Regions from separate parts of the Paenibacillus sp. Cedars genome, predicted to be linked through region 1. Evidence: a T-box and tRNA genes for the amino acid it is inferred to sense, from the RefSeq annotation. Region 1 holds a T-box; the other holds one or more tRNA genes.
What was found. A T-box is a leader RNA that pairs with one kind of tRNA and senses whether it is charged. The one in region 1 lies ahead of lysS (lysine--tRNA ligase), so its partner is inferred to be a tRNA-Lys.

Region 1 (16,240 bases):
GCAGTTCAACCTGACACCAGTCTGATGCAACAAGTAAACGGCAAGGAAATTGAACTGAGCCTGAGCAATACCTTATCGAATGAAGAGGTTGTGCTCAGCTATCATGTTCGGGATGCGCAGACAAAGCAGGGAATCAGCGATTTGGAGCCATACCTGGGCGCGGTCGGGCATGTTGTCATTCTGTCCGCAGACGCCCAGCAGTACATCCATGTGCATCCTCTGGAGGAGCAGAGCACGGGACCGAAAGCGGAGTTTGTCGCTACCTTTCCCCATAGCGGCATCTACAAGATTTGGGGGCAATTTCAACACCAGGGTGAAGTGATGACGGTGCCTTTTGTCGTTGAGATCCAGTAAAATTCACTTACAAGGAGTGATCGATATGACGGAAACATTGAAAATATACACCATTCCCACCTGCAGCGACTGCCATCACGCCAAGCGTTATTTCAAGGAGCAGGGAGTTCCGTACATGGAATATGATTGCACACAGAATCCGGAATATCCGGAAGAAGTGAGGCGTCTGACGGGGAAACAGATTGTGCCTACCATCGTTATTGGCGATAACGTATTTATCGGATTTGCCGATAACCTGCAAGAAATCAGGGAATTGTTCAGATAAACCAGCGATTATGGTTATAAAAAAGAAGCATGGTTCGTTCCTCGCGGAATGATCCATGCTTCTTTGCATGTGGTGTTCCCGATCGCAGCGCGTTGCTTATCGCGCCGGGCGTCGTTCGTCTTCTGGAGCCTTCCGCATCAAGCGGGCAATGCTCTTAATTTTAAACGATGACATGAGTGGCAATGTCAAGGGAGACCATGAGCACGAAATTTGATGCTACACCCTATAAAACGTAAAGAATCAGGCATTGTATGGCCAGAATGTTCATTTTCGGGAGTTTTTTAATGTTAATTCGAAGGTGTAAATAATCTGTAGCGGTGTTATTATATGGATTGCGTCTTTTGGAAGATTATCGCTCTGCAAGCGTTGATAACTGATCATAGATTTCTGAAACGATTCCAAATATTGCACGTATCAATACTCACTGCTTAGATGGAAGGGGTAAGAACCAGTGGATAATGGAATGAATGTCATTTTGTTTGAAAAGAGACCGGATGGTGAACTGATCCAGATTGAAGAGCGTGCATGGACGATTAACATGGTTGCCGCACTGGAGCATGTGAACTATATCGTCGCAGGCGGCCGGGAATACGAAACGATTGAAGGCAGATTAAATGTAGACACGGGCAAACTGGAGCTTCTGCTCGTTCCGATGCGGAACGAATGAACCCTGTCCGAAAGGAGAAATCATCTTGAGTCATGAAAAAGACAAAAAAGAGCATCCGGCATCGAAATGGCTGACGCCGGATGGCAAACCGATCCGGGTCTTGTCAAGCTCGCTCGGCATCGCTTTGTTAGCGAATGCTTTTCTGGTATCGGGCGCAGCCGCAAAGGATCTCGCATCGGAAGCGGTTACCTCGGCTGACGAGCCGCAGCTGGTGTCCTGGTCAACAGAAGAAGTAAAGAAGTATTTTGATAAGAATGTGGATTGGAACATTCCGTTTCCAAGCGAGGAAGAATTCCAGGATGAGCCGGTCGAGGGAGCTGCAGCAGGCTCAGGCGGCGGAACGACGGTTGTCAACAACTATGGCGGGTACAACTCAGGCTTCGGCTGGGATGATCTACTGCTCTATCACATGCTGTTTAACAACGGTTCCTATTATTCATCCAGCGGATGGTATAACAATCACCGCGGTTATTACGCGAACAGCGGTAAACCATACAAACCCCGCACGTATTCGAGTGGTACATTCCAGAACAAACCGGTGGTAAACTCGACCGTTCGCCCCAAAACTTCAACCTCATCTTCGGGTACGATTACACGCCGCTCCACCTCGTCCAAATCCGGCGGCATTGGCGGTAATTCCAGTGGATTCAGCTCCTCGGGTTCGAAATCCAGCTCCAGATCCGGTGGTTTTGGCGGATGAGTCAAGAAAGTGTGTTTGAAGTTACAGGAAAGCCCGAGCCCAATCGGAACGAGCGGGTGTCAGAGCTTGCGGAGCTTGGATTTACGTGGGCGGACATGGAAGGGGAAGCCTACTGGATAGACCAGATTGTGACCATGCGTCAAGAGACCTATCACGAGCTGGAAGAAGCGGCATCTATTCTGTGGACGATTTTAGACAAAACCGTTCGCAATATTCATCGCAATCATCACATATACAGTTTGATTGGCATTCCGCCAATCCTATGGCAAATGCTCGATGAATGCCCGCTCCCGGAGGAGGGGCTGATCAGCAGGTATGCCAGGTTTGACTTTGCCATTGCCCATGACGGCAGCATCAAGCTGCTTGAGCTGAATGCGGATACGCCTACAGGCTATGTTGAAGCTTCCATTGCCACTCCATGGCTGTGTCGGCAAGCCGGAATCTTCTCGCCCAATGAAGGAATGCAGGAGCTGGTTACAGCGGCGTGGGGAGTGGAGCGTCCCGATACGGCAGCCTGTATTGCATATGGTGAGCACAAAGAGGACTCCGGTACGATTGAAGCGTTGGTCCGGCATAGCGGTCTTGATATTCAATTGGTGGATTGTCTTGATCTGTGGGTGGATGAAGGCATGCTGAAGGACGGTGCCGGCCGGGAGATCCACCGAATGTTTGCCCTATACCCGAAGGAATGGATGTCCGTCGATGATGGCGGAGATGCGCTGGCCTATGCCATCGAGACGGGACGACTGCAGCTGTTCAACTCACCGCACAGCATTCTGCTGCAATCCAAAGGTTTGCTTGCCGCCATGTGGGGGATGTATGAGCTGGGGCTTCTGTACGAGGAGAACGAACGGGAAGCCATCCTTAAATATATGCTGCCGACATACAACAAACCGGTGTTCTCCGGTCATTTTGTCTCCAAATCCATGTTCGGCCGTGAAGGTGGTTCTGTTAAACTGTACGATCAGGCAGGTCAGCTTGAAGTAGAGGATCAGGACGGCTACGACACGAGTGTGATGTTCCCGACGGTCTATCAACGAAGAGCGGACTTGGCTCGGGTTGAGACAGCGGAAGGAGCATTTCATTTATTGACCGGATTGTTCGTGCTGAATGGAACCCCTTGCGGCTTGCTCGGACGGGCGGGCGGCTTGATTACGGGGAATTCCAGCCATTTTATCGCAATGGGAGTGAAATAAATGCAGTTGAAACAAAAGGGAATGCAGCCAAGCGGCGCTCCTCTAAGGAAGAGGAAGCCTTCTGTCGTGCTGGCTGTACTGATTCTATCGATCATGGTGCTGGCGCTGAGCGCATGCGGAAGCAATGAGTCGTCCGTGTTCCATAGCGGTTCTTCAGAGGAAGTATCCTCCTCTACCCGTGTGCCATGGGACTACCGAATTGTTGAAGGCACGGTAGGCGATTTGATTGGCGGAGATATGACAGTGCTGCCGGATAACGAGCTGCTGCCAAACGACAACAATTATGCGACCGGGGACAAAATCTGGACGCTTGAATTCATGGACGCCGAACTCGCCACCGATGCGAATCAGCGGAATGATATCCGGTTATCCTCCTGGCAGACGATCAAATCGTTCAAGGACAAGAAGAGCGCGCAAGCGGATTTAACCAACCTGAAAGTCACGGTTAAAACGGATGTGAAGCTGATTGGTGTATACAAAACAACATACAAAAAAGAAACAAGACATTTTGCGGTAGTTGAATTGCCGACAGGAAACCGGATCAAACAGCCGATTGACGAGAAGCGTTTTACCGCAATGGAGAAAAAGAAAACGGTTGATGTTGTATTGGAGGAAGTCCATGATTTCGCCGATTACGACTTGGCCTATGCAAAATTTCGGGGGTGGGCGGATTGACGGTCGTTGTTAATATTGTAATAAGTGTGCTCTGCATTATCGTGCTTCAATTGCTGGGGATGTTGATATTTAGCTGGATGACCCGGTTTAACGACATGGAGGAGCTGAAGAAAGGGAATACAGCGGTAGGACTGGCTTTTGGAGGCAAATTTATGGCAACGGCCATTATCCTGGGGATATCAGCATACACGAATTCATCGATCTGGCATATGATTCTGTGGTTTGCCGTAGGGTATGTATGTTTGATCGTTGCCTATTGGGTATTCGAGCTGGTTACGCCGGGTCTTCGCATCTCCGAGCAACTGCAAAAGGGGAATGTAGCTATCGGAATTCTGCTCGCTATGGTGTTTATCGGTACAGCCTTTGCGATCAGCAGCTTGATTATTTAGGAAGAATAGCGCCCTTGGGGAGAGGATCAGGAACGTGCACTTTTTTCTAAGATTATCTTTGAAAATGATGCGTCTGCGTAAAACGACGATCAGCGTACTTGTCATTCTGTTTGTGGTACTGTGCTCGACGCTGGCATTTCTGCTGGAACCGGAAACCTTTCAGAACGGGTTTAACGCCTTTTATTGGGTGCTTACCACGATGGCAACCGTAGGTTACGGCGATTATTATGCAGTCACAGTGCCCGGCAAGATACTGACCATATTTATATATATTTTTGGTATCGGGCTGCTGAGTTTAGTAATTGGTAAAGTGATCGAATCGTTTGGAAGTATGCAGCGGCAGAGAGGGGCGGGCAGGTTGAATTTTCGGGGCAGCGGTCAAGTGATCATTATAAACTGGAGCAAAAAAGCGCAATCCGCCATCGATGAGATTTTGTCGTATTCGCCGGAGTCCGAGATTGTTGTCATTGATGATTCCAGTCAGCATCCTGCAGAGCATCTCGAACAGGTGCATTTTATTAGCGGGGACCCGTCAGCAGATGACGTGCTGATGCGGGCCAATATCCTGGAGGCGAAATCGGCGATTGTATTTGCAGACGCTCGGATTGATGAATCGGCGCTGGTGGATGGCAAATCGCTCTTGATTGTTTCTAGCATTGAACGGATTGCACCAAATGTACATACCACGGTGGAGATTGTTCAGGAGAAGCATGTTCAGAATTTCCGCCACAACCATGTGAACGAGTTTGTTCTTTCGCATGATGCGGTTTCCCGCTTAGCGGTACGTGCAGCTCTGCAGGAGGGCAATTCGGATGTGCTGATGCAGCTGCTTAGCCGTGAGCATGGCGATGATATATATGAAGTGTCATTGAACCAGGCATGGAAGACTTATGGCGATGCCTTTCAGGATCTGCTGCGGCAGGGAGCGACGCTTATCTCCGATCGCAACGATCTCACCATTAACCGCAAGCTGGATCAGCCGATCCCGCGGGACGCCAAGCTGTATGTTGTCTCGGACGAGGCAACCTATAGGCGGATTGTTGGTAAACTTGCTTGACATTTCGAATTGCCATGGTTTAATATGGCTTAAATATTATGGAAACAATGAAAAGCTATGAAGAGAAGAGTAGTTGAGAAACGTTGTTTGCAGAGAGCTCCTGGCAGGTGGGAATGGAGCAGCAATATTCTTAATGAACAAAGACTCGGAGCTGCGTAAGGAATTGGGCAGAAGGGCTCAAGGATGTTACGACGGGCCTCTCCCGTTACAGAGATAGGGTATAAGCATCGTGATGCCGTACCTGAAGAGGTGGAACTGGTGACAGCTTTCACAAACCGGGGTGGTACCACGAAGCGTATTCTCAAAGCTCTCGTCCTCAAGATGACAATCTTGCAGATGAGGGCTTTTTTTGGTTTTTACCAAACGAATTAGAGGAGGACTTGGAATGCATTGGTCAGAACGAATCGCGAACGAATTGATCGAGAGGTATCCAGATAGGCAGACCTATGTGTGCGCAGCCGGAATCAGTCCTTCCGGGGCTGTGCATATCGGAAATTTCCGGGAAATCGTGACGGCCTATTTTGTAACAAAAGCGCTGAGAAAGCAGGGCAGGAAGGTTCGGTTTATTTTCTCTTGGGATGATTTTGACCGATTCCGGAAGGTTCCTGCGGGAGTGGACCCGGGGTTTGAGCAGTACATCGGCATGCCCTACGTGGAGGTCCCATGTCCGTTCGGATGTCATGCTTCCTATGCGGAGCATTATGAGAAGGAGTTCGAGCTTGCCTTAGCCGAATTCGGGATCGAACCCGAGTTTATTTATCAGAGCCGGGAGTACCAATCCAGGCGGTATAATTCGCTTATGCTTCATGCGATCCGACACAGGACGGAAATTTACGATATCTTGCATGCCTTCAAAACGGGTGGAGCCCATGACCAAGAACGGACTGTTTATTATCCAGTACAGGTATACTGTGAGGAATGCAGAAGGGATACAACGACGATACAGCAATTCGACGAGCCCACGGAAAGATTGGGTTATGCCTGCATCTGTGGGCATCGGGGCACCCTGTCGATCCTGCAGGCAACGCATATGAAATTGCAGTGGAAAATCGATTGGCCCATGCGCTGGAAGATGGAAAATGTCGCCTTCGAGCCGGGAGGCAGAGACCATTCGTCGGAAACAGGCAGCTACAATGTATCCAAAGTGATCTCGGAGAACATTTTCGGAAATCCAGCGCCTTCCTATGCGGCCTACGAATTTATAAGCATGAAGGGGAGCCATGCAAAAATGTCCAGCTCTTCCGGCAGCAACTATACGCCTGGGGACCTGCTGAAGGTGTACGCGCCTGAGAATATTCTGTTTATGTTTGCCAAGTATCAGCCGAATGCACCCTTCCATATCGGACTTGATGAAGATGTGATCCGTAACTATACCGAATATGAGCGTTACCGCAATCCTGCTGCTTCTAAGGAGTTAAGCCCTGATATTGAGGCTGCACTCGAGCTCTCCATGCCGGACAGCCATCCGGGCCGGGCTCCCAAATTCAGCCAGCTATCCGGCATTTTGCCGCTCGTGAATTTTGATTACCGACTTCTGCAGGAGCTCTTGCATCGAGTTGGTGAAAGTTATGCGAAGGAGCAGCTCGAACCCACCGCACGGCGAGCCGAGTATTGGATCAAACACTGGTATCCGCAAAAGCTGATTACCGTGAAGGAGCACCAGGATCACCAACGGTACGAGACGTTGGATTCATTGGAGCGGCAATGGCTTCACACCGTATGCGATCTGCTGAAGGATGCCGAGCTTACTGGATCAACACGAATGGAGAAGATCTATGCGATCTGCCACCATGATGATAAGAAGATGATGAAACAAAATCAGAAGCGTTTGTTCAGCCTTATCTATCAATTGGTCCTTGGCCGCGATGAAGGTCCCCGTATGCCGATCTTGATCGAGGGTGTCGGCGTGCATCGAATGCTTGATCTCCTGAATTTTCAGAAATAAGGAGGACGGGCTTTATCCTCGGGGGGAGGTACAATCGACTTGGTCACAAAGACGTGGGCAATTCATCAGATGTCCGGGGAACTACAGTGGATTTCAGGGTCGGATGTTGCCGATGTCTAAACGATGAATCAACTAACGCCGCTGGCGCTTAGATAGGGGCGGGTAGAGGAGTGGAGATATTCGACATTTTGGAGGTGAAGGTGACATTTGCCTGTAGAATAAACGGTAATCAAGGTAACTTTTTCAACCTCATAGCCTTGCAAACAGACCCGCGAGACTAATTATCGGGTCTGTTTTATGTTGTCATGCCCGGATTTGTGTAAATTTTTAAACTAATTTATGTAAACTACTGTTAAGTAATCGAGACCTAAATCATCAAAAATAGGCGATACTTACCACTTGATCCTGATAATCAAATCTATAGAATATTACCCAATCCCGGTACAGGACTCTGTTCTCATTTTGTATAAAAGGCTAATATTGCCAATCCTTTACAGAATGCGGTTCTCAGCCGTTTTTTTATACGACTTTGGTATCAATTTTGTCATAACTATGGATAATGATGTAAAAATGACCGGAACTTTAGCAATTTTTCTGCGTTTAATATTACGATTCACGAAAATTTTCTGAAAACGGTCTGAACACGCTGTACTCCTTTCATGGGATAAAGTCATACAGGCTACAGCTTCTTCGGGGCCATGCCCGTTAGCTACACGTAACTAACATCATCTTGTGAAGTTGTCAAATGACAAAGTTGAAGAGACGGCGATGCATGATTCGGGGGAAAAGTTATGGGAGTGTTAAATCCGCTTCTTTAAGACTATTGTCGGTATTAGAAAAGTTGGTAAAGAAGGAATATGGTATCGGGAACGCATCGGCTATAGAATGACGAGTATAGCTCACGTCATGAACGTCGGTGCAGCAATCAGCATGTCATAGAAGGGGCAGGTGAGCAACGAAGACGATGAGCAGACGAAAATGGTGGGTAATCGCAGCGCTTTGTACTATAGTGCTTCTCTGCGGTGCCGCTGTAATTCTAGGATATCTAAGACCGTCATTAAAAACGTATGCGGATGCGGACGGCGTGAAAATGAAGTTCAAAACCGAGGGCACCTCTTTATTGGAATATGAAAACGAAGAGGTTTGGAATGAGGTTTTTGCCAAAGGCGTGAATCTGGGTGCAACGGTACCGGGGCATTATCCTGGTGAGCTGCCGGCAACGGAGGAGGATTACCTGCGTTGGTTCAAGCAGATTGATGACATGGGAGCAAACGTCATCAGGGTCTATACGGTGCACAATCCGGTCTTTTACTCGGCTTTGGTGAAATATAACCGTGATAAAGGCGAAGACCCCCTGTACTTTATGCAGGGCATCTGGTCGCCGGAGGAGCAGCTGATCGAGCGTCAGGATGCTTATGACGAGGAAATCGTTCAGACGTTTAAAGCCGAAATATCCAAGGCAGTCGCGGCTGTCTATGGGGATATCAACGTAGAGCCCAAACATGGGCAGTCGAGTGGCAAGTATAAGGTCAATGCAGGCAAGTACCTGATGGCCTGGCATGTGGGTACAGAGTGGGACCCCGCCATGGTTGAGAAAACAAATACGGTACATAAGGATGTTCCTCAATACGAGGGCTCCTATTTCTCGGGGACGGAAGACGCAAGCCCCTTCGAGAATTGGCTGGCATCTTTATTGGATTATACGGCTACCGAGGAGCAGAAGTATGGCTGGCAGCATCCGATGACATTTACGAATTGGGTCACAACGGATGTGCTGGAGCATCCCGGCGAACCGCTGTTCGAGGAGGATCTGGTGTCTGTGGACGCAAGGCATGTCACACCGGTGAATTGGGAAGCAGGATATTTTGCGGCTTACCATGTGTATCCGTACTATCCGGATTTCTTCCGAACGGACGAAACATTGCAGACCATTCCTGATGGAGACGGGGAATACAACACATACAAAGCCTACCTGCGCAAATTGAAGGCGGAGTTCGAGGATATGCCGATCATGGTCACCGAATATGGCGTGCCGTCATCCATAGGCGTTTCACACCATGGTCCTGGAGGGAAGGATCAAGGCGGACATGATGAAGCAGAGCAGGGTCTGGTCAACGTCTCACTAACCCAGGATATTTACGATGAGGGATATTCCGGGGCAATCCTGTTCATGTGGCAGGACGAATGGTTCAAGAAAACATGGAATACGATGCCTTTTGAAATCCCAGCAGACCGCCGGGCATTCTGGTTGAATGTGCTGACCAACGAGAAGATGTTCGGGGTTCTGGCCATGCAGCCGGGTAAAACAGAGCAGATTACGATTGACGGCGATTTGGCTGACTGGGATAAGCTTCCCGATGGGGAAGTTAAGGCCTGGTCCGGAACGGCTCCGGGGGTGAAGAGCATGAGGCTGACTCATGATGAAGCCTATCTGTACATTGGCATGGAGCTGGGCGAGGTGTTTGACCCTGAGCGTTCGAAGCTCTTCATTGGAGCGGACACGATTCAAGGCGGAGACATCCCGGAGAAGGAGCTGGCAGGACGAACGCTTACCGGCGGAGCTTTGGAGACTTTGATTCAGTTAGGGCAAGAGGACGAGTCCCAGGTAACCATAGCGCCATCTTATGACTTTCACAGCCGATTGTACGGCGAAGAAGGGTATTGGATGCTGCCAGGGGAGGAAGCCAAGGGCACGAAGAATGATCCTGTAGTACCGGGTGGATCGTTTCACTCCTGGAAGCTGGCGATCAGCCTGCTGATGAATCCCCCGGACACCCGTTTCTCTCATCCGTTTGTGGATGAAACCGTAGGAATTCTCAAACGGGGGACCACCGATCCGGAATCTCCGGATTTCAATTCTCTTACAGCGTGGCAGTATCAAGGACAGTTCATTGAGATGCGAATTCCCTGGATGCTATTGGGATTCGGAGACCCGAGCTCGCTGCAGGTTGTGGATTACACTCCGCTTCAAGACAAGCGCTCATTCAGCACCGTGACGGCGGATGGAATTCGCTTGGCACCATGGATTGCGGAACGCTCGAAGCAGAACGGGGCTTCGGCAGCCGAATCGCCGGAGGCTATAAACCTGCAGGATATCAAACCCTATACATGGGAGCTGTGGGAAGCCACCAAGTACAGTGAGCGGTTGAAGCAAAGCTATTACGATATGCAGGAAATCTTCACCCGCCTGCCTGAACCGGGGCGGCAATCAGATGCTAAATAAAAGGAGGAGCCATCGGATATGTTTTCAAATTTAGCCATGGCGTACGTATTCATCTATGTATGTCTCGGCCTCATTGCAGCCGGCATTATCCTGTTGTTCCAAATGAAGATCAAGCATAATGCCGAGCAGAAAGAAATGGAACGTTTAAAGAAAAAGTACCATGATTACTTTGTGTATGTGCAGACCCATCTGCATGGCGATATAACGCCAGAGCTTCCGCCTGGCAAACTGACCCCGGCAGAACGCCGGGTCATTCAGGCCAAGTTTATGGAATGGATCGAGCAGTTCAAAGGGGATGCCAGAGAGAAGCTGCTTCGCTTGTGCAGGGATGCCGGATTTGTGGAGGCCGATATCCGGGCACTGTCCAGCCTGCGGAAAGACCGCCGAATCGAGGCGGCCTACCGGCTTGGGGGGATGCGTGCCGAAGAGGCGGTGCCGCAGCTTCAGCATATGATGAATCGCATGAAATACGGTCCCATGACCATCATCATTGCGCGGGCAATAGCCAAAAGCGCGGTGCAGTCCCAGCAGATTCGGGAGATGCTGTCGAAGCTGCTCTCGTACGATAAAGCCATCCATCATATGGCAGCCGATATTTTGCTCGAGACCCGGCTGGATTCGGCCAGCCTTATGCGTAAGCTTCTGGATGATCCGGATCCGGGACTGGTCAAGGTTTCGCTCGTTGCCATGTGGGGGCAAGCCATTCCGGCGGTCGTTCCTGCACTGGGCAAACTGGTGGGATCCGAGGAGAAGGACGTACGCGCAGAAGCGGTCAAGCTGTACCTTAGCTCCAACCCTGCCCTGAAGGATGACACCATTGAGGAGCTAATGAATGATCATGCGTGGGAAGTACGTTCAGCAGCAGCGAAGGCGCTGGGACGGCTTCATGCCGCAGGCAGCATTCCGCTTCTGGCTTCTGCCCTGAAGGATGACAATTGGTATGTGCGTAATCATAGCGCCGAGAGTCTTGCCATGCTTGGAGAACAAGGCTTCGAGACACTGTGTCAGGCTGCGTTGACAGGAACCGGTCCGGCAAGGGAAACGGCACTGTACCGGATCGAACGGATCATGGCCAAGGAAGGCGAACATGAACAAGTGGAGCAAATGGTTGCCTATAACAAAAGAAAACTGGTGTACGATCGTTATTTCGGTGTTCAACCGAGTAAGCGCATCGGCACCGTTGCAGGAGTAGGAGGGGATTACACTGCTTAGAGACATCCTGCTCACTTACGGCATGGTGGCGATATATTACGTCATGGCCGTTAGCGCGCTTTATTTTGTAATTCTGTTGTTCTCTTTCAGAAATATCCGGGATATTTTCAGACGGGCTAATTACTCAAAATACAATACGCTGTCCGGCTCCGAGCTGGTACCATCCGTATCCCTGCTGGTTCCCGCATACAACGAAGAGCTGACGATCGCGGAGAATGTTCGTTGTCTGATGACACTGAATTATCCCACGTACGAGGTTATTGTCATCAATGACGGATCTTCCGACGACACATTGCAGGTGCTGATTGAGGAGTATGGATTGACGCTGCTGCCAAATCCGGAGCTGCGCGGGAACATCCATACCCATAAGATGCGCGGGATTTATTACAATCCCCAGTATCCGCAATTATACGTGATTGATAAAGAGAACGGCGGCAAGGCGGATTCATTGAACGCGGGAATCAACCTCTCCCGTTATCCGCTGATCTCTTCCATTGATGCGGATTCATTGCTGGAGAAGGATGCGCTGATCCGGATGGCCCGGATGTATATGGAGAACCCGGAAGAGACGGTGGCCATCGGGGGAGATGTTCGAATTGCCAACGGCTGCGTGATTGAGAACGGAGAGGTTAAGGACGTATCCTTGCCGCGCCGTATGTGGCCCATGTTCCAATCGATTGAATACCTCAAAGCTTTTCTTGGGGGACGAATCGGCTGGAGTCATCTTAACGGGCTTATCATCGTCTCCGGAGCCTTCGGCATGTTTCGAAAAGATTATGTCATTGCCGTAGGCGGCTATCGGGGCGGTTATCCCGGAGAAGACATGAATATCATCATCAAGCTGCACCGCTATATGCTGGAAAATAAAATCAAATATCGAGTCTCCTTCTGTCCGGAAGCAGTGTGCTGGACGCAGGCGCCGGACAGCTACAACATATTGTCCAACCAGCGCAAGCGCTGGGGACGGGGAAATTTGAAGAACATGATCGAGAACCGCAATATGCTGTTCAACCCGAAATATAAAGTCATGGGATTGCTGACAATGCCCTACAACGTTATTTTTGAAGCGCTAAACCCTTATTTCAGAATCACGGGCCTTCTGGCTCTGCTTGGATATGTAATGCTGGATATGACAAATTGGCAAGTACTGGTCGTGTTTGGACTCGTCAACTTCTTAAGCGGGTACCTGCTCAGTGTAGGCGCCCTCATCCTGGAGGAGATGGCCTTCCGGCGGTATACCAAATTGTCGGATCTGGTGAAGATGCTTCTCTTCTCGGCACTCAAATTTGTGGGTTACCACCAGTTGGGCGTGCTGTGGAGGGTACAGGGGCATATTCAATACATGCAAAACAACAATTCATGGGGAACCATGACCCGGCAGAGCTGGAAAGACAAGAACGAGGCAGCCTGACATCAAGGCCCGGTTCATGTTTTTACAGCGTCAAACCATAAAGAGAGGTGGGACTTACAATTATGTCTCAATCCGCAACATTGCAACGCGTGCAGGCCGTTGATTTCTACGGCCGCCTGGAGGAGGAAGTGAGAGGACACCGAAACGGAACAGCTTTGCTGTTTCTGTACTGTGCTGGCGATCCGTCCGGAACGGATGCTGAGCTGACGGAGGTCCAAAGCTTTGTGGACCAGCTGTCCGGTGTGAACAGCGAGGTTCTGCGAGATGTCAGTACCGGCGTCTTGGCCCTTACATTGCCTGGGTATACGCTGGATGCCGCCCACTATCAGGCACTGCTCTTGAAGCAGCATCTTCAGGGCCGGCTGGAGCAGTCGGATCCGAGAATTACGCTTGCAGCGCTTACTGAAACACCGTCAACGCAGACGATGAAGCAGATGGCGGAAGCGGCTAGGCTCAGCACCTCTTCGGATATTCATATATTCACGCAGGAGGAAGCAGACCGTGATCAGAGTCGAATTCTTATTGTGGATCAGGACGCCACGGTGAGAGAATTTTTGCAAATACGCTTGGCCATGCAAGGCTATGAAACACTCGAAGCGGTGGATGGCTTGGAGGCTCTGGATCTTATCCCGAAATGGGAGCCTGATCTTGTGCTGACGGAGCTTAATCTGCACGGCATCGATGGTTTGCCCTTCATTCATCATATCCAGCAGCTCAAGGTGAAGGAACCGCCAAAGATTGTTGTATTGACCGAGAAGCGTGTGGAGCAGACCATCAGCCAGTGCTTCCAGAACGGGGTGGATGATTATGTAACCAAGCCGTTCTCGCCGGTAGAGCTGGATGCCCGCATCCGCCGGTGCCTTCATTAAACACATGGTTATTAACGTCTTTAGCTTGATGAGGAATGTTTGAATGAAGAATGGATACGTGATTAGTTGAGCTGAGAAGTTCTTTAATCGCAAGGAGAGAGTTCAACAAAACGAGGTCTATCCTTTAGCCAAAAAGTGAGACGATAGACTAACAGACTATACATCCGATGGAGGTTGAATACTTGTGAATGAGGAATACGAAACTTTATTGAGTGCCATTGAAAATAAGAAAGCTGTTTTGGGTGTTGTGGGGCTGGGCTATGTAGGATTACCGCTCGCCGTAGAAATGGTAAGACAGGGATTTACGGTGATTGGAATCGATCTCGATTCAGACAAGATTGATCGAATCTATCGCGGAGAATCCTATATCACGGACATCTCGTCCGAAGAGCTTGCAGCCTGCATGGAGACCGGACGCTTTAAACCAACAACGGATTACAGCATGATTACGGTCATTGATGCGGTTAGCATCTGTGTGCCGACGCCGCTCAGCGAGAACCAGGACCCGGATACATCCTACATTACAATGGTAGTCGATCAGCTCAAACGCTTCATGAAACCCAATCTGTTGATTACTCTGGAGAGCACGACTTATCCGGGAACAACCGAGGAACTGATCCAGCAGCAGATCGAAAAGCTCGGTTATAAGGTCGGTCAGGACTTCTACCTGTGCTTCTCGCCGGAACGGGTAGATCCATCCAACAGCCGGTTTAATACACGCAATACGCCGAAGGTGATCGGCGGAACAACGGATGCTTGCCTTAAACTGGGCGAGGCGTTGTACAAGCAGTACGTGGAGACGGTTGTGCCTGTCAGCAACCCCAAGGTTGCGGAAATGTCCAAGCTGCTAGAGAATACGTTCCGCAGCGTGAACATTGCCTTCGTGAACGAGATGGCCATGATGTGTGACCGCATGGGCATTGATATTTGGGAAGTAATTAATGCGGCAGCAACCAAGCCTTTCGGATTCATGCCGTTCTATCCGGGACCGGGCATCGGCGGTCACTGCATTCCGCTGGACCCTATGTACTTATCCTGGAAGGCCAAGGGTTTCCGTTTCTACAGCAAATTCATCGAGCTGGCGCAATCCACAAATGACAATATGCCATACTATGTGATCAACAAGACGGCTACGATTCTGAATGAGTATGCCAAATCGATTAAGCGCTCCAACATCCTGCTGCTTGGCATGGCGTACAAACCGGACATCAGCGATTTGCGCGAATCGCCGGGACTTGAAGTATATGAGCAGTTTAAGGAGAACGGCGCCTATGTGGAATATTACGATCCGTACGCCAACAGCTTTGTGGACAAGCATGGCACAACGATTCGCAGTGTGGAGTATGACCTCACCAAATTCAGTCGTTACGATTGCATTGTGCTGATCACGAATCATAGTAATCTCGATTACCATTCCATTGCTTCCGCGGGCGTGCCGATCCTGGATACGAGAAATGCATTTAAGGCGTATGCCGAGCCTCATATCTACAAGATTGGCCATTCCGTTCAGCATGTTGCCGAACCGGATGAGGCCGTCTTGATCTGATGAAGTGGACGAGAAGACTGAGGTATATAAACGCAAAAGCGAAGTTGATCATCCTGGTTGCCGGCATCTGCCTTTTGCTGCTGATCCTTTTTCTTCTTCCGTCAGGCAAGGTGAATCAGAACAAAGCCACCTGGCTGTGGGATGCAAGTCTGATCCGGAGTGAAACGGAGGAGATTGTAGCCTTTAGCGGGAGGGAAGGAATTACAACGATTTTTTTGCAAATCCAAAAAGAGGTTACGGAAGAGGAATATCGCCGCTTTGTGGCGGCTGCCCATCAGAAGGGCATCAGCGTACATGCTTTGGGCGGGCAGCCGGATTGGGCTTATGGGGAAGGCCAGGGTCAAGGGATGGAGCTGTTAACCTGGCTGGACGAGTACAATCAGGCTTCTGCACCTGAGGAGAAATTTGAGGGTGTGCAGTTCGATGTCGAGCCCTATGTGCTAAGGAGATGGGACCGGGAACAGGTGCAGGTCGTGGAAGAATGGAGCGCGAACATGAAAGTGTGGGTGCAGGAGGCGGAGCGTCAGAACCTCCCGCTCAGTGCCGCCGTTCCGTTCTGGCTTGATTCGATACCTGGACCGAAAGGCGAGAATTCGGATTCGTTCAGCCGCTGGATGATTCAGAATACGGATGCAATTGCCGTTATGGCATACCGGGACAGCGGGGAGCAAATGTATGAATTGTCCAAGGAAGAGCTGAAGCAGGCAGACGAACTCGGCAAGTCCGTCTGG
Region 2 (16,240 bases), 3.0 Mb from region 1:
ATCCCTCTCTTCTGCAACAACGCAAAAAAGCACCGTTCATGCCGCGTAATCGCGGTCAATGAACGGTGCTTCCGTTGTCTGCTATAATTTGACATTAGAATATCACAGTTGCTGCAGAACGGCAAGATTTATTTTTATTACATAGATAGCCCTTAATCACTATTGTCAAAACGTGGATATATGCACTACTATATAGGATTAGAACTAATGTTCTCTAAATAGTAACTACTTATATAGAAAAACCTATATAAACTCCTATACTATCTGGACGAATACATACAAGCCAGGAGAGTGACAACAAGTGAAACAACGAATGTTAACCGCTATACTAGCTGCCTTGCTTCTATTATCAGGCTGCAGCCAGCCAATAATGTCTCCAGCAACATCCAGCGAGCAGACTTCAACCCAAGCCAAGTCCGGCACGGACACGGCCAGCTCCAATACAGCGGCCTACCCAACCGATGACCTCAATCTCCCGAGGGTTGCGGTAGAGCTGGTCAAAGCCATAGACGGAGACACCATCAGCGTTATGTTTGAAGGAAAAAAGGAAAATGTTCGGCTGCTGCTGATCGATACGCCCGAAACCAGTCATCCGAAATTGGGCGTACAGCCATTCGGGCCCGAGGCCAAAGCCTTTACAAAGGAACTGGTGGAACAAGCCGATCGGCTGGAACTGGAATTTGACATCGGTCCGAACCGCGATAAATACTCCAGGCTGCTCGCCTACGTTTATGCCGATGGAACCATGGTTCAGGAAGCGCTGCTTCAGGAAGGACTCGCACGTGTCGCCTACATCTATCCGCCCAACACCCGGTACGTTGACAAATTCGACGATTTGCAGCGAATCAGCCGGGAGCAGGCTCTCGGCATATGGAGCGTAGAGAACTACGCCCAGGAAGACGGATTCCATCCGGAAGAACAGGACGCGAATAAAAACAACAATAATAACAATAGCGCCCCAACAACCAAAACGCCGATTGAGAACCGCGAGAAGCCCAAGCAAGGCTGCGACATTAAAGGGAATATCAATTCCAAAGGCGAAAAAATCTACCATACTCCCCAATCTCCCTATTATGATCGCACGAAGCAGGAGCAGTGGTTCTGCACGGAGGAAGAAGCCGTCCAGGCCGGCTTCCGGGCGCCTCGCAATTAGAATTGAATTTCAGGATATGAAATGAACATTCATGTTCATCTTATATACATTTTAGCCGTATGTGAAAAGGAGCCACGAGTCATGGGGAAAAAGAAAACACCAGCAGCCCAGCCCAATGAAAGCCAGCCGCTTAATCCAAGCTCTGCCGCACTGTACAAAACCGTCTGGAGATGGCACTTCTATGCCGGCATCCTATTTGCTCCTTTTCTGATCATCCTGGCTATAACCGGCTCCGTTTACTTATTTAAGCCCCAGATTGAACAAGCGCTATATCGGGACTACTACACGGTAACCCCTCAGGTTGAACGGGTAACTCCAAGCAAGCTGGTCGGACAAGTTAAAGAGCTCTACCCTGATGCTACCATTACCAAGTATCGCCCCGGCGAGTCGGACTCCCGCTCCACGGAAATCAGCATGACCTCTGGCAATGAATCCATGACCGTCTTCATGAATCCTTATACGGGAGAGAAAATTGGCGAGCTGAAAGACAAAGACCGCATAATGGACAAGATCGAGGAATTCCACGGTGAGCTGATGGTCGGGACGATCGGAGACCGAATCGTCGAACTAGCCGCCTGCTGGGCGATTGTGCTCATCCTGACCGGCCTGTATTTATGGCTTCCGAAAAATAAAAACAAAAGCAAAACCAAGAAGAAGAGAAGCCTTGCCGGCGTCCTGTATCCAAGGCTCGGCAAGGGCAAGCAAATTCTCCGCAGGGATCTGCATGCCGTTCCCGCCTTCTGGGTTGCAGCAGGCATGTTATTTCTCATCATGACCGGATTGCCATGGTCAGGCCTGTGGGGCAGCAACTTTCAGACCGTGGCAACCAATACCGGTGCCGGCTACCCTCCGTCCATCTGGTCTGGCAGCGCGCCATCCTCCCATGTGGTGCAGACCAAGGACGTGGCAGAAGTACCCTGGGCTGCAGAGAATCTGGAGGTGCCGAACTCCAGCATCTCCGACTTCACTCCGCTTCCGATCGAAGATGTAATGTATGTCGCGAGAAGCGAGGGCATTCATCCGAGCTATACGATCAGCATCCCGCAGCAAGCGGATGGTGTCTATACGCTGTCCGCCTATCCGCCTAAAGCCCAGGATGAGGCCACGATGCATATCGACCAGTACAGCGGAGCGGTTTTGGCAGATTATCGCTATGATCATTACGGATCGGTCGGCAAAGCCGTCGCCCTTGGGATTACGCTGCATAAAGGAACCCAATTCGGCATCGTAAACCAGATCTTCAGTTTGCTTATATGCGTGGGAATCGTTCTAATCGCGGTAAGCGGTCTGTACTTGTGGTGGAAGAGAAAACCGGAACATGGGCTGGGAGCACCGAAGGCACCCGAGGTGGATGCCAAGCATAGGAGAGTATTCCTTCTGCTCTTCATCGCTCTGGGGATTCTGTTCCCGCTGGTGGGATTATCGCTCATCATCGTCTGGCTCATCGATCGGTTTATCGTTCGGAGAATATCGGCTGTCAAGACATTTCTGAATGCCTGAACAACATATTCAAACCATAACAAGGGGTGGCGGTTTCATGATCGTAAAAAGCCGTTTTATAATGTCCATTCTGCTGTCGGTCCTATTGCTGAGTGCTTGTTCGGCCAAACCTGACGCAGCCAATCGGTATGAAAAGGAAATTCCGCTGATCGCCGAGGTTAATATCCCCGACACACTATCCGTGAGTCAACCGGAGACCATCGAGATCATCCTTACCCAGGGCGGCCAAAGAGTGCCGGATGCGGACTTTGTCCATTACGAGCTGTGGAGCCATGACGGCTCCCTGCGTGAGCCTATGACGGATGCGGTAGAGGTAGGAGAAGGTGTGTATACAGTAACCAAAACCTTCGATAAAGAGGGGCTTTATTTCTTTAAACTTCATTGCGGCAATAACGGCTCCATCATCATTCCCCAAAAACCGTTCGCGGTCGGAGCATTGTCCGAGGCAGAGCTTGCCTATCTCCAAGCGGAAACCCCGACATTTCAAGAAGGCACAGCTGAACATCAGCATTAAAAATAAGACTTCATCTAGGATAAAAACCGGCGCCGAATCTCCGGCGTCGGAACCATGCATTCGTTGGAGCGTCCAAACCAGCGGTAACGGTTCTTTGCTACCCAGCGGTACACCAGGTTCCGTAAGACAGGCGGAATCAGGATGAGCGCATACGACAGCGACCATGGAAAGCGAAGACGCCGTGCAATGCGAAGAGCACCTGTCGACCTTGTATAATACTTCCCATTTTCAATCAATATCATCGTTTCGGTTGACTCTCCATCAAATCCCCCTTGGCGCAGCAGCTCCTGTCCTATCTCCGATTGCAGCGAAGCAAAGCGGAACGCCCCCGCAGGATCTCTCCGAATAATGAATTGGGTCAACCCCTGGCACAAATGGCACACGCCATCGATCAGCACAACGGCATAGTCCTCATTATTTACGATGCGTTGATCCTCCATAGTTCGCAGCCCCCTCGTATTATATAAAAAAACACGTCTCTCGACGTACTTTCTCAGACAACAGATTGCATACAGCAAAACTCATTCTTGCAAGTTAAGATTAGCAAGCCGCTAATCGAATAGTTTACACTTTCTTCCTTAAAGAAAAAACGCAGGAGCCCTCTCCTACGCTTGATCAAGTACGCTATTTTTGGTTTTACTACTCAGCAGCTTTACTCAGCCACTCGCCGTCTTTCATCTGCTGGTCGAATTCGTTCGAGAATTTCTCCATGCATTTGCATATGAAATCTTTACGACAAACCGGGCAAGGTACTTTCCCAAGTCGGCTGAGCGCAGTCAGTTTCCATTCCGGGAAGCGGTTGTAGAATACGCGAATATCCGTTCCGTCAGCCGTGTGGATAATGAATTCGTATAGCCCTTCTTTGTCATTGCTTCCAGCTGTGGTCACACTTGCAATATGCGGTCTGTATGGCATGTCATCACCCGTTTATTTTATTTAAATTCCTTATGACTGGTTTGTACTTTCTGGTACTTAGTCATATTAAAGAATTTTAGAGGTGATGTCAACCGAAGAACACATCCAGGATCGAGCCAAGCTGGCCTCGCTTTTTCCCTTCCAATATATCCGGGTTGAACACTTCCACATATCCGCAGTTTGTGCAGGAAACAAACAGGAAATGGTTGTGCTGAATATCAAACATCTTGCTTAGTCCTGCTCCCGACATGGAGACCTCCTTCGTCTGGCAGTGATTGCCTCCGCATTTACTGCACACAAACCGTTCCTCGATCATTTGTTCAATACGCATCCCAGGTGCCCCTTTCTCAATACTTAATCATAAGGAGAAATACGGAGTTTCATGTAAAAAGTTTCATATATGCAAGCTGAGCTGACAAAAAAAGATGACCCTCATATAAGAGAGTCATCCCCATTTCTTATTCTTGTTCTTATGGTTAGCTTACGCTTAACTCCACGTCGATGTTGCCTCGGGTTGCCTTGGAATAGGGGCAGAACGCATGCGCTTTTTTGGCGAGGTCCTCGGCCTGGCTTCGTTCGATACCCGGCATTTCAATCTTCAGCTTCACCGCAAGCTTGAAGCCGTCAGCACCTTCGTCTTTTCCGATCATCACCTGGGAGTGGATCACAACATCCTTAAGCTGCACGCCTTCTTTACGGGCTATATTAGCCAAGGCGCTTTCGTAACAAGCCCCGTATCCAGCCGCAAACAGCTGCTCCGGGTTGGTTCCATCCCCGCCGGGTCCTCCCAGTTCCTTCGGCATGCTTAATTTGTGATGAAGAACTCCATCCGTAGATTCAACGGAACCTTCACGTCCTCCAATGACTTTTACATCTGCTGTGTATAATGGTTTCATGCTCGTTCATCTCCTTCATACCCTATTATGATCTCTACATGTACTCTTTAAACTTATGGCACAGATTGAAACGACAAATAGGGCAGTTCTCAGGAAACACCTTATTTACCAATCATAAAAAACAGCAAAAAAAGCTGTGATTCAAATGGATGATTCCACTTCAATCACAGCTTTTTCTAAAGTATGCGGTAGAGAGGACTCGAACCTCCACGGGTATACACCCACTACCCCCTCAAGATAGCGTGTCTGCCATTCCACCACTACCGCATAGTATAAGGGAAGTTCTGTAGCGAACATTCCCTATTATACTGTTCTGCAATACAAAAGTAAAGAGTTAATTATTGAGCTCCAAATTCGGCACCTGCATAGCTATGTCTTGTCATTTCTCTTATCCTTGCGGTAAGCAGAAAATTCGATATATTCGCGGATGAACTCCTTCTCATTCTCTGCAAGTCCCGACATGGCAAGATCAGCCGCTTCCGGGTCCACTTCATATTCTCCGCGGGATTCCCTGACCCGAGTATTGGGACTGCCCTTGCCAATGATCAGCCAATCCAAACTCACGGAGAAGAATGCAGCGATCTCAATCAATTTATTTGTGCTCGGCGTTGTTTTCCCCCTCTTCCAGTCACCAAAATTTCCTGTGCTGATCCCGAGGGTTTCGCAAAACGCCTTCTTGGTCATACCCCGGCTTTCTATGAGATGTTCGATTCGTTGGTAAATAGACTGCATTAAACAACCGCCTTCCTATTCTCTCTAAAAAGAAAATATCTTATGTACGTAATTTTTTCTTGCACAATGACTTAATTAAGTGTATAATCAATATATATTGCCTAAATTATACCATAGTACTCATAGATCGTTGTATCTTTTACTCATGAGTCTATTTAGTACGAGGAGCGAGTAATTTTGCCCTACGATACCATAATCACATCTTGGAACAATGCGGTTCACTCCTTGAACAAGGGACTGATGATCATTACCCCCGACGGCATCATCGACAAAATGAACGATCCGCTCATTGCCATGGCCGAACAATACGGTGTTTCCCCTGAGTTCAAGTGGCAGGGGACATCCTTTTTTGATATCACTTCCCAGCAGTTGGGACAGGCCTCATTCGATCATTTTTTTGATGTGGTGGACTTCCCTGCCATCAAGGATGTTATAGCAGGAAAGCTGCCTGAATATTCCTTTGAATATGCAGTGAATGGGAACGGTCAAGATATCTGGGTGCTATGCGAGGTCATGCCGCTGCTTATGAGTGATGACAACCTTATCCATGGAGCCATGCTCTCCTTCACTGACATTACGAAGTTTAAGCACAAGGAGCTGCTGCTGGAGCAAGCACTGGCCCACAGCTATCCCTTGCCGGGACACATTCCGATCTGTGCCGTATGCAAATACGTGCGCCATGCCGAAGAATGGGAGCCGGTCGAGAGCTATTTGGAGAGTCGTCTCCCGATTGAATTCACACATGATATTTGTCCTGATTGCATCCGCAGATTATACCCCAAATATTCCTCCATCCTGGATGATCCCCAGATACCTGATTAGATGAATACATAGTACAGCACAAATAAGCAGCTTCGTCATCCGAATAATACGGAAGGCGAATCTGCTTATTCATCATTCGGGATCTTTCGTATATTACGCGTTCACAAAACGAAGCAGAGGGCTTATGAGAGCCGGCAGCACCGATACATGCCCTTCCCCCTCAATTTCGGTAAAAGCGGTCTCCAGCACGTCTTCTTGCCCCTTGAGAAACGCATACAGCTCTCTGGCGTCTTGAACCATGGACGGTTTCTCCTGAGCTCCGACATATATGTGCAGCTCTTTGCGCTGTCCAGTTTGCAGTATACGCGCTTTCCCTTCTTCCCATTGCTTGTACAGCATGTAGTTCTTCCACCATACGGAGGGACATGCCGCTATGTACCGCTGAAAGGCCTGCGGCCTGGTAAACAGTGTATGCAAGGTAAAATAACCCCCCAGCGAGTGCCCAAATAACGCCTGCTTCGCAAGGTTTACCGGATACTGCCGTTCTACTGCTGGCTTCAGCTGATCCTCGATGAACGCATGGAATGCCTCGACACCGCCTGTCTCCGGCCATTGAAATCCATTGGGACGGACCGGCAGCTCATCGGTATCGGCATATTCCGTAAAGTTATAGAAACGCTCATTACTCACGATAGGACTGTCGCTGTCAAAGCCGATGCCCACAATAAGAGCCGCAGGGATGCCGCGGGGCGTACGAGACTGAATGCGAATCGCCTCTGCAAGCGATCCGAAGGTAGCATTGGCATCCAGTGAATACAACACAGGATACCCGCCCTCGGGCGGAGGTCCCATCGGCTCGGCGATGAAGATACGGTATTCACGGCCCGTAAGGTCGGACTGCATAGACCAGGTCACCGTCCCGGGTATGTGAAACAAGCTGTCGTTAGGCTGGGCGCTTGGCCCCTCACCCTGAGCTTGCTTCGCCTTCAGCTCCTCCCCTTGGGCCTCCTTCATGAACAACCATTGCAGTGCATCGGGAAATCTTCTGGCCATAAAGATGGCGTCATGGGTTCCATCCGGATCTACCTTCAGCTGCAGTCGCTGCTTGCTCATCCCATTTTCACCCCAAAACCGATGGGCCTCAAGGTTATTAGGGAACATATTCTTCTGTGCATTTTTCTTATATACACCCTCTTGACGCCCCACAGACATAAATACCCTCAGGCTGGCTGGCAGGCTCCCCTGCTGCCTGATGAAATCCATAACCCCCTCATACCACAGCGAAGCCGACAGCATCCCGATTCTTCCAAAACTCTCGGGACGCCAATATCCCGCAAACATCGAGATCAGCCCGCCAAAGGAGCCGCCGATAATCGCCGTATGTCCAGGCTCAGGTAGTGTCCGGTATTGTCCGTCAATGTGGACTTTAATGACGTCAGCCACTTCGTCTACGTAGGCTCTGCCCTGCCCTCCGAAGGGGGGATTCCCATCCAGCAGAGAATCTGCCGGCCATGGCGTATACTCATCATTGCGGTTTACAGGTGATATTCCGACCAGAATAACTTCATCCAATTGCCCGGTTGAAAACAAATGCTCCACATAATTCAGGCAGTCCATGAACAAATCTCCATGATCCTGCACATAGGCAACAGGATAAAAGCGTTTCGAATCATCCTGATAAGAAGGAGGCAAATACAGTTTGAGTTCCCTGTTCTCAACCACCAGCTGCTGATAACGATTCATGTAATCCTCCCGAAAGCTTCTTTTATTTTCTCATGCGAATCAATAGATAGATGAAATAAGGCACTCCGATCACAGACACCACAATCCCTGCAGCCAATTCGGCCGGAGCAAATATCGTTCGGCCGATGAAATCGCCGATGACAACAATCGCCATCCCGGCTATGCCGCTGACAGGTATGATATGCCTGTGCCGCAGTCCCACCAGCTGTCTGGCCAGATGCGGAGCGATCAGACCGACAAATCCAATGCTGCCGGACACGGCAACACTCGCGCTGATCAAGCCGATGCTGCACAGCAGCAAAATATTTTTCTCACGTTCGACAGATACCCCTACACTCTTCACGCTTTCTTCACTAAGCTGGAACAAGTCGAGTACCTGTGAGCGGAACCATATAACAGGCGGCAAAATAATGAGCCAAGGCAGCATAGTGACCACGAACTTCCAATTGGCACTGTGAAGGCTGCCGGCCAGCCAAGCTACGGCCATCTCGTAATCCGACGGGTTCATTTTGAGAGAGAAGAACATCGTTATGGCCCCAAAACCGGAAGCAATCGCAATACCCACCAGGATAAGCCGCTGCGGGTCCAGCTTCCCGCCTTCTCTGGCAAACATGAATATGGCCGTTGTCGCTGCTAACCCGCCTGCAACGCCAAACATGGGCATCATCATAACCCCAAGCCAGCCTGACATCGTGATCTGCCCCTGCAGTAAGAACATGAACAGAACAACCGCCATGCCTGCGCCGGCATTGATGCCGAGAATGCCCGGGTCTGCAAGTCCATTACGCGTTACGCCCTGAATAACGGCCCCGGCCATGCCCAGCGCAAATCCTACGAGTGCACCAAGTACAATGCGCGGAAGACGGAATTCAAACACAACGAGATCGAAGTCCGAATTGGGATTCAACCGGAGCAGCGTCTGGAATACTTCCTTAATCGACATGTCAAAGGTTCCGTTCGTCAAACTGAAGTATATCGCCGTCAAGACAATAGCAATTCCTCCAGCAACCACAAGTGGGAATCGATAATATGTGTTACGCACGCTGCGCCCCTCCCCTCGTCTTGATCAGATACAGGAAGAAAGGAACCCCGATTAATGATGTAATGACACCGACCGGCGTTTCAAACGGGAAATTCACAAAGCGCGCAAGAATATCACATAACGCAAGAAACATGCCGCCTAATACTCCCGAGACGGGTACAATCCATCGATAATCGGAACCTGACAGGAACCGGGCTATATGAGGGATAATCAAGCCCACAAAGGCAACCTTGCCCGCCAGCGCCACCGACACGCCTGTCAGAATAACAACCGCCAGCATCGCGAGGGCTTTGATCAGCCATGTATTCACACCAAGCCCCTTGGCCGTCTCATCTCCAAGCGACAGGAGTGTGATCGATTTGGACAATACGATGGCAAGGCATAGACCAACGATAGCAAAAGGAATGCTCAGCTTGATCAGCTCAGGGTCCATTGCATGCAGCCGGGCATTGTACCAGAAGCTGATATTTTGCGAGATTTGAAAATAGGCGGCTATCGCCTCTGCAGTCCCGCTAAGAAACGTACCGATCACGGTACCGAGTATAGCCAGCCGAACCGGACTGAGCCCATTCGGTATGAGCCACGCCAATCCGAACACAACGGCAGCCCCGATGGCCGAACCGATCAATGAACTGACGATGTACATATTGGAGCTGGCATTCGGGATAAATACCATAAACAGCGTGACGGCAAACACAGAACCGTCAGACACCCCCATAATGGATGGTGAAGCCAGATAGTTCCGCGTCATGCCCTGCATTAAAGCTCCTGAAACCGCGAGGAAGGCACCGATGAGCATCGCGCCTACTACCCTTGGCATTCGGGAGCTCATAATAATCTGATGATCAACACTCTCCGAGTCAAAAGCAAAGATGGAATCCCAGACGGTATCCATCGTAATATTCTTGGCCCCATACAGGATGGAGGCCGCTATGAGTAATAAACAGACTGCCGGGGCCATCACAAGGATGACAGCCGGCAGTGATTTTTTGAACCCCATGAACAACACGCCTTATACGTTTATACTGGAACTTTTATTTACTTAGTCAGATTCTCGACTGCAGCTTTCAGGAACATAATTTTGCTGTATGCTGTTCCGCCTTGAGCAAGCGGATCGACCACATTGACAAATGCGGTGCCGTTCTTGAATGCGTTCAGGTTCTTCATGATTGGATCATTCTGCAGCTCTTCCAGTGCATTGGGTGTATCCTTGTTCTCATCTGGTGAGAACTGTACGAATACATAATCCGGATTCATCTCCGCAATTTTCTCTTTTGAGATCAATTCCTGTGCCTTGGCTGCCGCTACTTCTGCTGGTACTGCAATCCCCAAATCCTCATACAACACCGGGTTAAAGAATACGCCGGCTGGGTATATGTACATCTCGCCTGCACGAATACGAATCGCCAGAACCTTCTTGTCCTTCAGGCTATCTCCAAGGGTAGTTTTGACTTCTTCCAAATCTTCTTTATATTTGGCTATTTCCTGCTCAGCCTGCTCCTGCTTACCGCTTAACTCGCCAAGCAGTTTCAAGTTGCTTTCCCAGTTGGTTGACACATGGGAGTATGGAATCGTAGGCGCAATTTTGTTCAACTGTTCAATAACTTCAGGTTTGGCTTTGGACGATCCCAAAATGACATCAGGCTTCAGAGACAGAATCGATTCAAAATTCGGCTCCATTTTCTCACCGACCGACGTGGCTTCCTTCGTAATCGACTCAAACATCGGCGGGAATTTGCCTGAGAAGGTGATGGCTCCAACCGGATTTACATCCAGTACAATGGCGTCCTCCATCGCTTCAACCGCACCGGTGATGACAATACGATCCGTTTTTGCCGGAAGTGTGTATTCCTGATCGAGGTATTTCACAACCTTTGTATCTGACTCAGCGGTTTTCGCTTCTTCATTCGAAGTGCTCTCCTCCGCGGGTTTGCTCGTTTCTGCCGCACCGTTCGTGCTTGCTGCGTCCGTATCCTTAACTTCGTTGCCCTCTCCACAAGCGGATAACACCAAAGTGAATACCACCAACAGCCCTAAGACCCATTTCATTCTCTTCATCTCTCTCCATTTACCCCTTCCATGATCAATGATCACTCAATAATTGATAATGATTATCATTATTGATTATGGTATAGGATTTGCCCTTTTTTCACCATGGACAAATAACCGGATTCATCATGGACATTTTCCGGAAAACAACCGGAAGGCCTCCTCAGCCATATGCTCCATCGCGATGGGCGAGTACTCGCGCCAAGGATAAGAGGATAATTGATGGAATGATCCCTCTCTCACTGCTGGGAGCGTCATCCATTCCGGCGTAGCCTGCAATCTTCTCCAATGGGCCAGTGTCTCGGAATCCTGACGAATCAGAAGCAGAATATGCCCTGCGCAGCTCTCTTTGATCTGCTCCATCGTCAGCCCCCTGCCGTTCTCGAAATCCAAAGACAGCGCGGGCTGGAAATTAAAATCATCATATAATAATTCCTTCATGCCCGGATGACTGTAACTCATCAGCTCATCCTGATGCAGGCGTGCGGTCAAAAGGGTCCGCTGTCCCATCCTGCCAGGGGGGAGCTTCTCGCGGTAGGACGATATTTTCCGATGAAACCCTTCAATCCACTGCTCCGCCTCCGGCAGCTTGTCCAGCACTTCCGCCAACCCAAGCAGATTGCTCTGCCATCCCTCATGCTCTCCCGGCATCTCGTAGAGAGGGGCGATCAGCCGAAGCTGGTCCTTCTCCCATTCTTCTATTCCGTATGCACAAACAATAAGCTCCGGACGCGCCGAAGCAAGCTTCTCCAGATTCGCATATTTATTATGATTCTGACGGTACGCATCGAGATGCACCGGAATATCCGGACCGAGAACATTATAATAGTGTTGCGACCACTTGGGATGAAGCGGAGCTGCATATGGCGTGAAATCCAGCGGCATGACATAGCCCAATAGGGTAGTTGAACCATACAGGGCCATTTTGTTTTTCCTTGTCTTCATATACACCGAGGGAGAGATTCCAAATGCCTTCTTAAACTTGCGGCTAAAATAAAACTCATCCTTGTATCCCACCATATGCGCAACTTCCCGCAGCAAAGAATCCGAACCCAGCATCAGCTGCTTCGCCTTGTTTAAGCGCACATTCGCCAAATAGTCCATCGCGCTATGACCATACGTCTTCTTATACACCTCTACAAAATATTTAGGACTCAGCTCGGACAGGCCGGCTAGTTCTTCGATCGTTAAATCTTCATTATAATGTTCTTCAATATACTCCTTCACCCGCTCCAGCGCTTGTCTCTTGTCGTTCTTGGCGTATGGACCGCATCCAGCGACCATTGTATATAACAGCTCTTGAAAATCAATCTGTACCCTCCACTGTTTTAGGGGGTCCTTGCTGTGAAATTCCTTGTGCATCGTGCGGCAGACAAGATTCAAGCGGTCAGGGGAGCTGACAACGAATATGCCGTCATAGGGCATGAAAGCTGCGTCGTCCACCTCATGGAATCGACCACAGCCCAACTCGCCTTCATAAAAACCAAAATGAAGGATCGCAACCGCCGTCAACTCTTGTTCCTCCACACTTCGATGATCGTCGCTCATAATACCAAACGTGGATCCCGCCGCACAAAAATAAACACACCCCTTATTCATGCGGGTGATTTGTTCTGCCTGCTGCAAAGAGGCCTCCCCGCTAAGGGGGACGATCAGGGCCGACTGTACGGTCAGCTGTTGGTCAAGGGACAAGCTGTGTCCATGAACGATATCGATATTCCATAAACGGGCCATCAGCCCGCCGTATTCTTTCGGATCATTCTTATCACTGCTATTGCTCATCAGATTTAACATATATACTAGATCCCAACCTTAATTAATGAGAATGGTTATCATTATCATATAATTATCACACACCGTGTCAAATGTCCAGTGGGACCATCCTCTTTTCAGAATTGTCACAAGTATAGACCCAACATAAAAAAGCAGCCTTGCCTCCACAGGGAGTCATGACTGCTTCTTCAAATGGGATATATCTAATGAAGGTACATACAGGTGGGTCTTTAGAATGCGATATTTTCCTTCCCCTCCACGAGGAGCCTCTTCCTAGGCCCGCATATTCAGGGTTAATTCCGCCGAAGGCGCTGCCGGTTGCGAGCCCGGGCCTCGCCGCCCTTGCGGCCTGCCTCTTCGCGGCTCATCTTGGCATCTTCGGTATGGTTCTGATTTCTCGATTCTCCACCCATCTGGCCGATTTCTTGATAGAACTCGCGTCCATGTGAGCTTGAGGTTGACTCTCCGCCTTTGCGTCCGATATCCTTATAGAAGTCCTTGCCATGGGTATCCGAAGTAGCTTCTCCGCCCTTCTGACCGATCTCCTGATAAAACTCCTGATTATGCGAATTAGACGTAGATTCTCCGCCTTTCCTGCCGATTTCCTGGTAGAAATCTCTATCATGAGCACGAGAGGTTGCCTCCCCGCCCTTTCGTCCAATCTCTTGATAAAATTCTTTGTTATGGTTGTTCGCAGTAGCTTCTCCACCTAAACGTCCTGCTTCTTCACGGCTCATCTTTCCATTGTTGTTGTTCTTAGCCATTCTGAATCACTCCTTATAGGTTATTGGAAGTTGTTGCTCGTCCACGGTATCATATTAACCTTGTGAACGGCGATGAAACATAAATTTTGCATAAATGCGCAAGTTTGCATCAAGGTCATCCTGCACAAAGTATTGATATACACGAAAAAAAAGCCCCGCACAAAGTGCGGGACTTTTTATCAAAATCTGTATGCGGTAGAGAGGACTCGAACCTCCACGGGTATACACCCACTACCCCCTCAAGATAGCGTGTCTGCCATTCCACCACTACCGCATAATATAAGGGTACATCCATTCGTTACTAAATAAAAAATGGTGAGCCATGAAGGACTCGAACCTTCGACACCCTGATTAAAAGTCAGGTGCTCTACCAACTGAGCTAATGGCTCTCGATGACAATCTTGCAGCTGCCATATAAGAAAAATGGTGACCTGTAGGGAATAACCTCTCTTCGTTCGAGACTGCGATGCTTATCCTAACGAAGATCTTGCTCCGACGAATCGACGGGGTTCTCATCCCTGAGGTTATATAAGAAAGTGGTGACCCGTAGGGGATTCGAACCCCTGTTACCTCCGTGAAAGGGAGGTGTCTTAACCCCTTGACCAACGGGCCACTTTAACCACGTCGCCGTGACGACAAGATTGAGTATAGCATAAATTTAAAAATGCTGGCAAGCTTTTTTTTTCGTAAATTTTAATATTTATTTTCAGTGTTTTTTCGGCCCATAATCAGCCCAAGAAACCAGCCGCTAGCTGCGTTTCTGTGACGATATTTCCCACACCCTGCACATGGTATGCATGAGCGTCCACTCTCGAGCTTACGATCTTATGCAGCTGTTCATCTATAAAATGCAAAGCAGCCCCATCATCGGCAGCATATCCGGATTGCGCCTCACCATTAAGTACAAGATTATGGTACGACGGCCTTCTCTTACTCTCGCCATCATAGTGAGGGCAATGGCTTCCCCTCAGCATACCCAACCCCTCAAGCTTGTACAAGGGTGCGTTCAGCGGATCTGTAATCCCTTCTTCAAACCAGCATATGGAGCCAGCGCTTAACCCCGTTAATAAAACACCGAGACTGCGAAGTATGCCTAACGCTGCTTATGCTCCGACGAACCCTATCCAGGGTTCTCATCCCTTTGCAAAAAAAAGCCCCCAATCACTTTGTGATGGGAGCTTTCTTCGGTGTAACGCTAAACGGAGAGAGAGGGATTCGAACCCTCGCACCACTTACGCAGTCTAACCCCTTAGCAGAGGGTCCCCTTATAGCCACTTGGGTATCTCTCCATATGGCTCCCCGAACAGGACTCGAACCTGTGACAACTCGATTAACAGTCGAGTGCTCTACCAACTGAGCTATCAGGGAACATTAAATAGAATACTAATAATTTATCATGACTTCTTAGGGGAGTCAAGCGATAGAAGCGTAAGACGTCCGCTGCACTTTCCGCACCTGTACCGGGCCGGGTTCATCTTCCGTTTCCGCAAATACTCGGTCCCGCAGGCGCTGCAGCGCAGCATATAGCGGTAAGGTTCCGGCTGGCGGCCCGTTGCCCTGCCCTTCGGCAAAGATTTGCAGAATCGGCTTCCTCCAACGGCTTGCAGCAATTTTTTGAAATCGGCATCCCGATGCTGATACCCCCTCCCTGCAATATGCAAATGGTAATGGCACAGCTCATGCTTAATAATCTTCTCGACCTCTTCCCTGCCGTGCGTAGCAAGCTGATGCGGATTGATCTCGATATGATGGCTCTTCATAAAATACCGGCCGCCCGTTGAGGACAAACGCGGGTTAAAGGTCGCCTGATGCCTGAACGGAACCCGGAAGCTCTCCAGCGAAATTTTCTCAACCCAAGCCTGCAGTTCTTCATTGCTCATCTCGTTCATCATAACAATATCTGATCCTTCCTTTACCTTATAAATGCTACTTGAATTTTAACTTCTCTCTGGGCTACACTGTCAAGTAGAAAGTATGGAGGGAGAACCTGCAATCATGCCGAACATGCGTTACGTTATATTAAAGGGACACGAGGGGCTGCAGTTCGTCGAAATGCCTGGTGACCACGCTTACCAGCTCAGTGCTCTGAATTTACGCCTTAACAAGGAAATCGATAAACTCACCGCTCCAGGCAAACCTCAGCTGCCTCTTGCTGTAGCTGAATGCGACAATCTTGATCTGCTGCAGGAATCGCTGAGCATTCAAGGTGGTCTGGACTACATAAATGAGCTTGAGCAGGCTTTTGCTTCCCTTAACGAAACAGAGTATCCACTCATCTCGCTGCTAACCGAGATTCGGGCTCTTCAAGCCCAGCTTGAGCAGTGGTACGAGGAAGAGGCGTAATAATCGAGGTAGACCTGCACGCTTTGGGCTTTTTCCCCATATGCTATCCATACA

Region 2: it encodes a tRNA-Lys, which carries the amino acid that the T-box ahead of lysS (lysine--tRNA ligase) is inferred to sense. The anticodon was not compared.

What each region holds. Positions count from the first base shown of each region.
Region 1 is NZ_CP020866.1:3,734,260-3,750,499, reverse strand. Features, by position in the region: gene B9D94_RS18910 (DUF8832 domain-containing protein) at 1-354, shown strand, start outside; gene B9D94_RS18905 (glutaredoxin family protein) at 380-619, shown strand; gene B9D94_RS18900 (hypothetical protein) at 1,071-1,286, shown strand; gene B9D94_RS18895 (hypothetical protein) at 1,312-1,986, shown strand; gene B9D94_RS18890 (glutathionylspermidine synthase family protein) at 1,983-3,182, shown strand; gene B9D94_RS18885 (hypothetical protein) at 3,183-3,857, shown strand; gene B9D94_RS18880 (DUF350 domain-containing protein) at 3,854-4,246, shown strand; gene B9D94_RS18875 (potassium channel family protein) at 4,281-5,303, shown strand; T-box leader at 5,352-5,624, shown strand; gene lysS (lysine--tRNA ligase) at 5,689-7,248, shown strand; gene B9D94_RS18865 (hypothetical protein) at 8,213-10,471, shown strand; gene B9D94_RS18860 (HEAT repeat domain-containing protein) at 10,490-11,683, shown strand; gene B9D94_RS18855 (glycosyltransferase family 2 protein) at 11,727-13,094, shown strand; gene B9D94_RS18850 (response regulator transcription factor) at 13,157-13,963, shown strand; gene B9D94_RS18845 (nucleotide sugar dehydrogenase) at 14,148-15,509, shown strand; gene B9D94_RS18840 (hypothetical protein) at 15,509-16,240, shown strand, end outside.
Region 2 is NZ_CP020866.1:723,628-739,867, reverse strand. Features, by position in the region: gene B9D94_RS05150 (thermonuclease family protein) at 302-1,153, shown strand; gene B9D94_RS05145 (PepSY-associated TM helix domain-containing protein) at 1,235-2,653, shown strand; gene B9D94_RS05140 (FixH family protein) at 2,691-3,167, shown strand; gene B9D94_RS05135 (thiol-disulfide oxidoreductase DCC family protein) at 3,182-3,607, opposite strand; gene B9D94_RS05130 (hypothetical protein) at 3,807-4,082, opposite strand; gene B9D94_RS05125 (zinc ribbon domain-containing protein) at 4,171-4,413, opposite strand; gene B9D94_RS05120 (organic hydroperoxide resistance protein) at 4,559-4,978, opposite strand; tRNA gene B9D94_RS05115 (tRNA-Leu) at 5,163-5,245, opposite strand; gene B9D94_RS05110 (helix-turn-helix domain-containing protein) at 5,348-5,710, opposite strand; gene B9D94_RS05105 (hypothetical protein) at 5,888-6,532, shown strand; gene B9D94_RS05100 (alpha/beta hydrolase) at 6,626-8,215, opposite strand; gene B9D94_RS05095 (FecCD family ABC transporter permease) at 8,238-9,257, opposite strand; gene B9D94_RS05090 (FecCD family ABC transporter permease) at 9,250-10,257, opposite strand; gene B9D94_RS05085 (ABC transporter substrate-binding protein) at 10,296-11,315, opposite strand; gene B9D94_RS05080 (AraC family transcriptional regulator) at 11,433-13,100, opposite strand; gene B9D94_RS05075 (KGG domain-containing protein) at 13,373-13,843, opposite strand; tRNA gene B9D94_RS05070 (tRNA-Leu) at 14,035-14,117, opposite strand; tRNA gene B9D94_RS05065 (tRNA-Lys) at 14,157-14,232, opposite strand; tRNA gene B9D94_RS05060 (tRNA-Glu) at 14,381-14,455, opposite strand; gene B9D94_RS05055 (Type 1 glutamine amidotransferase-like domain-containing protein) at 14,572-14,865, opposite strand; tRNA gene B9D94_RS05050 (tRNA-Ser) at 15,044-15,132, opposite strand; tRNA gene B9D94_RS05045 (tRNA-Asn) at 15,136-15,211, opposite strand; gene B9D94_RS05040 (SprT family protein) at 15,238-15,735, opposite strand; gene B9D94_RS05035 (hypothetical protein) at 15,839-16,186, shown strand.